3 regions of the Nonomuraea sp. B10E15 genome follow, and region 1 is predicted to be linked to each of the others. Evidence: riboswitches for the same ligand, from Rfam matches in the RefSeq annotation. Region 1 holds a riboswitch; each other region holds the start of a gene.
The links. A riboswitch is a leader RNA that binds a small molecule or an ion and turns the genes downstream of it on or off. The one in region 1 is predicted to bind cyclic di-AMP.
Positions count from the first base shown of each region.

Region 2: another riboswitch for cyclic di-AMP. It lies ahead of ABGB14_RS29795 (hypothetical protein); the one in region 1 lies ahead of ABGB14_RS34310 (C40 family peptidase).
Region 3: another riboswitch for cyclic di-AMP. It lies ahead of ABGB14_RS39595 (hypothetical protein); the one in region 1 lies ahead of ABGB14_RS34310 (C40 family peptidase).

Region 1 is NZ_JBDPMB010000016.1:108,032-110,342, forward strand. Features, by position in the region: gene ABGB14_RS34300 (RDD family protein) at 1-338, opposite strand, end outside; gene ABGB14_RS34305 (amino-acid N-acetyltransferase) at 424-993, opposite strand; cyclic di-AMP (ydaO/yuaA leader) riboswitch at 1,264-1,405, shown strand; gene ABGB14_RS34310 (C40 family peptidase) at 1,412-2,311, shown strand, end outside.
Region 2 is NZ_JBDPMB010000012.1:171,109-173,419, reverse strand. Features, by position in the region: gene ABGB14_RS29805 (helix-turn-helix domain-containing protein) at 1-264, shown strand, start outside; partial or broken gene ABGB14_RS29800 (alpha/beta hydrolase) at 284-856, opposite strand; gene ABGB14_RS29795 (hypothetical protein) at 878-1,405, opposite strand; cyclic di-AMP (ydaO/yuaA leader) riboswitch at 1,583-1,717, opposite strand; gene ABGB14_RS29790 (DUF5302 domain-containing protein) at 1,881-2,081, opposite strand; gene ABGB14_RS29785 (class I SAM-dependent methyltransferase) at 2,157-2,311, opposite strand, start outside.
Region 3 is NZ_JBDPMB010000022.1:17,178-19,488, forward strand. Features, by position in the region: gene galT (galactose-1-phosphate uridylyltransferase) at 1-720, shown strand, start outside; cyclic di-AMP (ydaO/yuaA leader) riboswitch at 787-929, shown strand; gene ABGB14_RS39595 (hypothetical protein) at 935-1,897, shown strand; gene ABGB14_RS39600 (response regulator transcription factor) at 1,917-2,311, opposite strand, start outside.

The sequences.
Region 1 (2,311 bases):
TGGCCGTAGCCCTGCTGCTGGCCGTACTGCTGCTGGCCGTAGTCGGGCTGGGACTGGGGCTGCTGGCCGTACTGAGGTTGCTGACCGTAGCCCTGCTGCTGGCCGTACTGCTGCTGGCCGTAGCCCTGCTGCTGACCGTACTGGGGTTGCTGGCCATAGCCCTGCTGCTGACCATAGGGGGGCTGTTGCCCGTAGGCGTCGTCCGCCCGGTAGCCGACCACAGTGACGTCGGGGTCGGGCTCGCCGGGGTGGCGGCCCGGAGCCTGCTGGCCGTAGTGGGGAGGCGCAGCGTTCTCGCCGGATTCGTCTTGTGGGTACGGCGGCTGTCCGGTGCTCACCGTGTCACCTCGCTTCGAGTGCGCGCGTGGCACGTGTCAGGACACATGCCTGTGCTGCCCAACGTATCGACATAGGTATCAACAATCACCTTTCCATGTGGTCAAGGTCCGCGTCACCCGACGACAGATGGAGCAGCATGCGGGTGTTGCCCAGGGTGTTCGGCTTGACGTGTTCCAGGTCGAGGAACTCCGCTACACCCTCGTCATACGAGGCCAGCAGCTCGGCGTAGACCTCGGGGGAGACCGGCGTGCCCTGGATGCGGCGAAAACCATGCCTCGCGAAGAAGTCGACCTCAAAAGTAAGACAGAATACACGTTGCAGACCAAGATCTTTGGCCTGCTGGATGAGCGCTGAGACGATCCGGTGACCGACGCCCGCGCCGCGGCATTCGGGATCGACGGCCACCGTGCGGACCTCTGCGAGGTCCTCCCAGAGCACGTGGAGCGCGCCACAGCCGACGATCTGCCCGCCACGCTCGGCCACCCAGAACTCCTGCACGTCTTCGTACAGCGTCACCGTGGCCTTCTTCAGGAGCCGCGAGCCCGCGCCCGCATAGGTGTCGACCAGGCGCCTGACCCCCCGCACGTCAGGCGTGCGCGCACGCCGGACCACCACCGCGGTCTCGGGCACAGTCAGTTCGGCCACCTGCTCCATGGCTCTCCAGAGTACAGATGTCATTACGGCTCGGACCTAACTCACATCTCTCCGCCCATCCTGTTACATCTCGTGGCCGAGCGAGCACGGCGTCGCGCCGGGCGATCGTTCGGGAGTAAGCGCCACATACGGTCACTCCTGCCCGACTGGCACCGAGACCACCTCGTGACCCTTCGGTTGCGAAACCTCTACGGAGTTGGCAGTTCTGGTTGAGCAGGAACCCGGAGTGCATTAGTGTCCAGCGACGATGATCCCCGCGTGTCGCGCGCGGGGGGAAGCACGCTCAATTCCCTCAGGGAAGCCGGGGACCCGCCGGTGGCGACCGCCACCACGGGGTGAATCCGAGTTTTTCGGTAGGGCTGCTCCGGCCCGAACCCGTCAGCTAACCCGGTAGGCGTCTATGAGAGGAGCCTGGTTGGTGAAGCGCACGCTCAACCGTGGGAGGAAGTCGGCGGGCAAGCACGCCCGCCCCCCGGAACGCGCCCTGTCGCGTCACCGCCTCGGTGTGGCGAGTTTCACAGTCGCCGCGCTGCTGTTCTCGGTTCCCACCGTCCCGGCGTCCGCCGACCCCAAGCCCTCGCTCAAAGACCTCGCCACGCGGGTCGAGAAGATGCACGTCGAGATCGAGACGCTGACCGAGCAGTACAACGGGCAGCGGGAGAAGCTGAAGACGGCCAAGAAGGCCGCCGAGGCCGCGCAGAAGACGCTGACGGCCAGCGAGACAGACCTGGCGGCCAAGCGTGCCAAGGCCGTCCTGCTCGCCCAGAACGCCTACATCACGGGCGGTCTGAGCCGTGCGCTGGCGTTCACCTCATCCGAGGACCCCGGCAACTTCCTCGACCGCGCCGCGACCACGTTCGCGATCGAGCAGCGGCAGGGCGAGGAGCTCAACCAGCTCACCAAGGCCAGGAAGGCCGCCGAGCGCGCCAGGGCGAGCGCCAAGTCGCGCATCAGCGAGGTCGAGAAGATCGTCAAGGACCTCGACGCCAAGCGCGGCAAGATCAGCAAGCTGGTCGCCAAGGTCGAGAGCAACCTGTTCAGGCGGGCGCTGGGCGAGGCCGGTCGTCCCGGCACCCGCGCCACCCGCGTCAACCTGCCGATCGCGGGCAGCGGAAAGGCCGCGCAGGCGGCACGGTGGGCGCTCACGCAGCAGCTCAAGCCGTACGTCTGGGGAGCAGAGGGTCCTGGCTCCTACGACTGCTCCGGCCTGGTGATGGCGGCCTACCAGCGGGTGGGCATCTCGCTGCCGCACTACACAGGCAACCAGTGGACGGCCGGGCGGCACATCTCACGCGACGAGATGCGTCCAGGCGACCTG
Region 2 (2,311 bases), on a different contig from region 1:
CTCTGCCTCGCCGACGGGCCGATGCGCTTCACCCGGCTGCGCTCGCGGATCGGCGGGGTCACGCCCAAGGTGCTGACACAGACGTTGCGGACCATGGAGCAGGACGGGCTGATCACGCGCGAGGTGTTCGCGGAGGTGCCACCGCGGGTGGAGTACGGGCTGACCGACCTCGGCCGCTCCCTGCACACCCCGATCGCGGCGGTGGCCGCGTGGGCCGAGACCCACGTGGCCGAGATCCTCCGGCGCCGGGAGCGGTCCGCGTAGCCCGGGAGCGGCCGCGCGGTCAGGCGGCGGTCAGCTTGGTGATCTCGCGGGCGATCTCCGGCCAGAGCGGCTCGGGCAGGTCGTGTCCCATGCCCGGATAGGTCACCAGCCGGGCGCCGGGAATGGCCGCCGCCGTGGCCCGGCCGCCCTCGACCGGGACCAGCGGGTCGTCCTCCCCGTGCAGCACCAGCGCCGGCATGGTGAGGCTCGCCAGCAGGTCCGTACGGTCACCCGAAGCCATGATCGCGGCCAGCTGCCGGCCCGTGCCCGCCGGGTCGAAGCAGCGGTCGAACGCGCGCCCGGCCCTCCGGACGACCCGCTCCCGGTCCATCGCGTAGCCGGGCGAGCCGATCACCGCGTACGTCTCCAGCGCCTGCGCCATGACGGCCGCGCGCTCGGCGGCGGGGCGGGCGGTCAGGGCCGCGAACGCGGCCTCCGTCGGCGGAGCGACCGTGTGGCCGGGCGTCGACATGATCGAGGTCAGGGTCAGCACCCGTGCCGGATGCCGGATGGCCAGGGACTGGGCGATCATCCCGCCCATGGACGCGCCGACCACGTGGGCGGCCGGCCAGCCGATGGCGTCCATGAAGCCCGCGGTGTCGCGTTCGTAAAGTCAGCCCCGCCGGGCGTAGGCGCCGGTCGAGAAGGGCACCGGCCGCCCCTTCTTGCCCAGGCCGTCACCCCACTTGGTGATGACATAGTCGATCTTGATGTGCCCCTTGCCGCCGTTGCCGTTGACCATCAGCGAGCGGGAGTTGAAGGTGCCGCCGGTCAGGTCGGCGAACGTCTTGGCGTCGAGATCCAGCATGATGCCGCGGCTGGAGGGCTCCCCCGGCCCTCTGTCCCCGACGAAGAAGGGCATCTTCTTGCCCTTGTAGATCACGTACCCCTCGGTCAGCAGCGGCCAGCTCGGGCTGGCGGCCATGCCTTTCTGCATCGGCTTGCCGCTGGCGGGCAGGCCGGTGTCGCCCGCCCTGCCCGAGCCGTCGTCCCAGAAGTACGACGCCGTGGTGGAGCCCTTGTACAGGGCCTTCTCCTCGGCGCCGGGATCGGCGTGTGCCGCGGTGCAGACGACGCTCATCGAGCCGACGGCGGAGGCGGTGAGCAGGGCAAGGGAACGCAGGCCAAAACGGGGAGACATGAAAGTGTGAAGTCCTTCGCGAGGGGACGAGGGGGAGGCACGCCGGCAAGAGGGCACGGCGCTGCGGCACGCCCGAGCGACTACATCGGGCGAGGGAAAGAAAGGGGGGAAGGGAGGCCGCTCAGGCGGCGGCCGGCGCTACGCGATTCGGGGGTGCGCTGCGGTCATACATGCGTTCTGTCCTCTCCATCACACCTACCGGGTTAGCTGACGGGTTCGGGCGTGGAGATGCCCTACCGGCACGGGCCGGATTCACCCCAGTGAGGTGGGTCCCCGGTTCCCGATCGAGTCGGGATTCGGCGCCAGCCGGAGGCCCTCTCTTGGGTAAGGGCCAGGTCACCGGCTGGTAATGGCGGCAACTCTAGCAGCGAATCGGACATACGCAAACGATTCGCCATGAACCGGGCAAAGATCTACCTTGCGCGGGAATACGAAAGGGGGTACGGCATGCCGTACCCCCTCAGTCCTTTCCGGCTCAGCCGCCGCTCTTGCGCCTGAACGATCTCTTACTCGCAGCCGGGCCGTGCGCCCCGTGAATCTTCGATGGGTCGACGCCCCTGCCACCAGCGCCGGAGCCCGCGTGCTGGTTGCGCTTGCGCTCCAGTGCTTCGCGGAACTTGCGCTTCATCTCGTCCTCGGGAGTTTCGCTGACTTCCGGCTCCGGTGATTCCGCCATGAGGACCTCCATGGTGTTGGGGACAACCACAGCTTCGCACGGCGTCGCTTTCGATGCGAAACCGACTCCGCCCTGTCACCCGTCGCGGGTGAACGCCAGCAGCCGGAACACCGGGTCCGGCCCGTCCCGCCCCTGCCCGTGACCCACGAACGTGGTCTCGCCGGCCTGGCGCAGACCGTGCCGGACCGCCTCCGCCACGACCAGTTCCCGGCCGTCGGCGGGACGCCGCC
Region 3 (2,311 bases), on a different contig from region 1:
GTGGGGCGGTGCGAGGTGGTGTGCTTTACCTCGGATCACTCGTCATCCTTCTCGAAGCTCTCCGACGCCCAGGTGCGGCTGGTCATGGAGGCGTGGGCCGACCGTACGGCCGAATTGTCCGGGATCGAGGGCGTGGAGCAGGTGTTCTGCTTCGAGAACCGGGGCGAGGAGATCGGCATCACGCTGGCGCATCCGCATGGCCAGATCTACGCCTACCCGTACGTCACGCCCAGAACGAAACTCCAGCTCGGCGCCGCGGCCCGCTACCAGGGCCCGGGCAACCTGTTCGCCGACGTGCTGGCCGCCGAACGTGCCGCCGGGACACGGGTGGTGGCCGGCAACGAGCTGTGGACGGCGTTCGTGCCCGCGGCCGCGCGCTGGCCGTACGAGGTGCACGTGTATCCGCACCGGCAGGTGCCGGACCTGGCGGCGCTCACGGAGGAGGAGCGTGCGGCGTTCGCCCCGCTCTACACCTCGGTGCTGCGGGCCTTCGACGGGCTGTTCGGGGTCGTGATGCCGTACATCTCGGCCTGGCACCAGGCCCCGGTGCGGCGGGACCGCGAGCTCGCGTACCTGCATCTGGAGCTCTTCAGCATCCGGCGGGCGCCCAACAAGCTCAAGTATCTGGCGGGCTCGGAGTCCGCGATGGGCGCGTTCGTCAACGACGTGCTGCCGGAAGAGGCCGCGCACATGCTCCGATCACAAGTAGATCAAGAATAGATTTCTACTTAAGGTCGCATGTCTCGTGATCTACCACTAATATCCCCTTATGCATCGGCCGTAACAGCCGTTGCACCGCCTAATCCTGGGCGAGTTGCCCGGGAGCCGGGGACCCATCGCACCTGGGGTGAATCCACATCCGTGGTAGGGATACGCAGCTCCCATACCCGAACCCGTCAGCTAACCCGGCCGGCAGAGGGAGAGGAACACCTACGTGGCGGCTTCGTCCCCCGCGAGTCTTGCCATCGGTCTCATCACCGCCGCCGCCGTCGTCGTTTCGGCGGCCCCGGCGTCCGCGGCGTCCACGGCCCCCAAACCCAAGGAGTCGGAGCTGCGCGCGCAGCTCAAGCAGCTCAACAAGAAGGTCGACAAGCTGATCGAGGCCTACAACCTCAAGCGCGTCGAGCTGGCCAAGGCGCAGAAGTCCGCCAAGGCGGCCAAGGCCCGGCTGGCCACCGCCGAAGAGGCGCTGACGACGGCCGAGAAGCGGGTCGCCGAGATAGCCCGCCTGCGCTACCAGAACGGCAACCCCGGAGTGCCCGTATTCATGTTGCCGGAGAACAGCGGCGGCGCCGCGGTGCTCAATCAGGTCACCGCCGAGCAGCAGGCGTTCGTGCAGGGCGTGGCCAGGGCGCGCGACGAGAAGAAGAAGGCCTCCGCGCAGGCCGTCGAGCTCGCCGACAAGATCCGCAAGGACGCGGCCGAGGTGGCCGATCAGCGCGACGAGGCCGAGGACGTCATCGACGACATCGAGAAGAAGCTCCAGGACCTGGTGCCGTTCGGCACCAACCGCAGGTCAGACGGCGGCTGGGCACCCGAACTCCCGTCCGGCTCCGACAACATCACGCCGCGCACGCGGCTGATGAAGGAGCAGATCGGCAAGAACTTCGCGCTGCCCTTCACCGTCGGCTGCTTCCGCTCGGGCTCCAGCGGCGAACACCCCCTGGGCCGGGCCTGCGACTTCATGATGAGCACGGGCGGCTCGATGCCCTCCGCCGCCAACGCCGCCCTGGGCGACCGCATCGCGGAGTGGGCCATCAAGAACAAGAGCAGGCTGGGCGTCAAGTACGTCATCTGGAAGCAGCGCATCAACCACGGCTCGGGTTGGAGCACGATGTCCAACCGGGGCAGCATCACCGAGAACCACTACGACCACGTGCACATCTCGATGAACTGAGGGCAGGTCGGTTCGGCGATCACCGCGTCGACGGGTTGACGAGCCCGCCGTCGTAGGCGGCGATGACGAGCTGGGCCCGGTCGCGGGCGTGCAGTTTCGCCAGGAGGCGGCCGATGTGGGTCTTGACCGTGCCGACGGTGAGGTGCAGGTGCTCGGCGATCTCGGAGTTGGACATGCCCGTGCCGACGAGGGTGAGCACCTCTCGCTCGCGCTGGGTGATGTGGCCGAGGTCACGTGTGGCCGGAGCGGGATGGGAGCGTCGCAGCACGTCGGCGATGAGCCGGCGGGTCACGGTGGGCGCCAGCAGCGCTTCGCCGGCGGCGACGACCCGGATGGCGGCCAGCAACTCGGTCGCCGTGGCGTGTTTGAGGAGGAACCCGCTCGCGCCGGCCCTGAGCGAGGCGTAGACGTAGT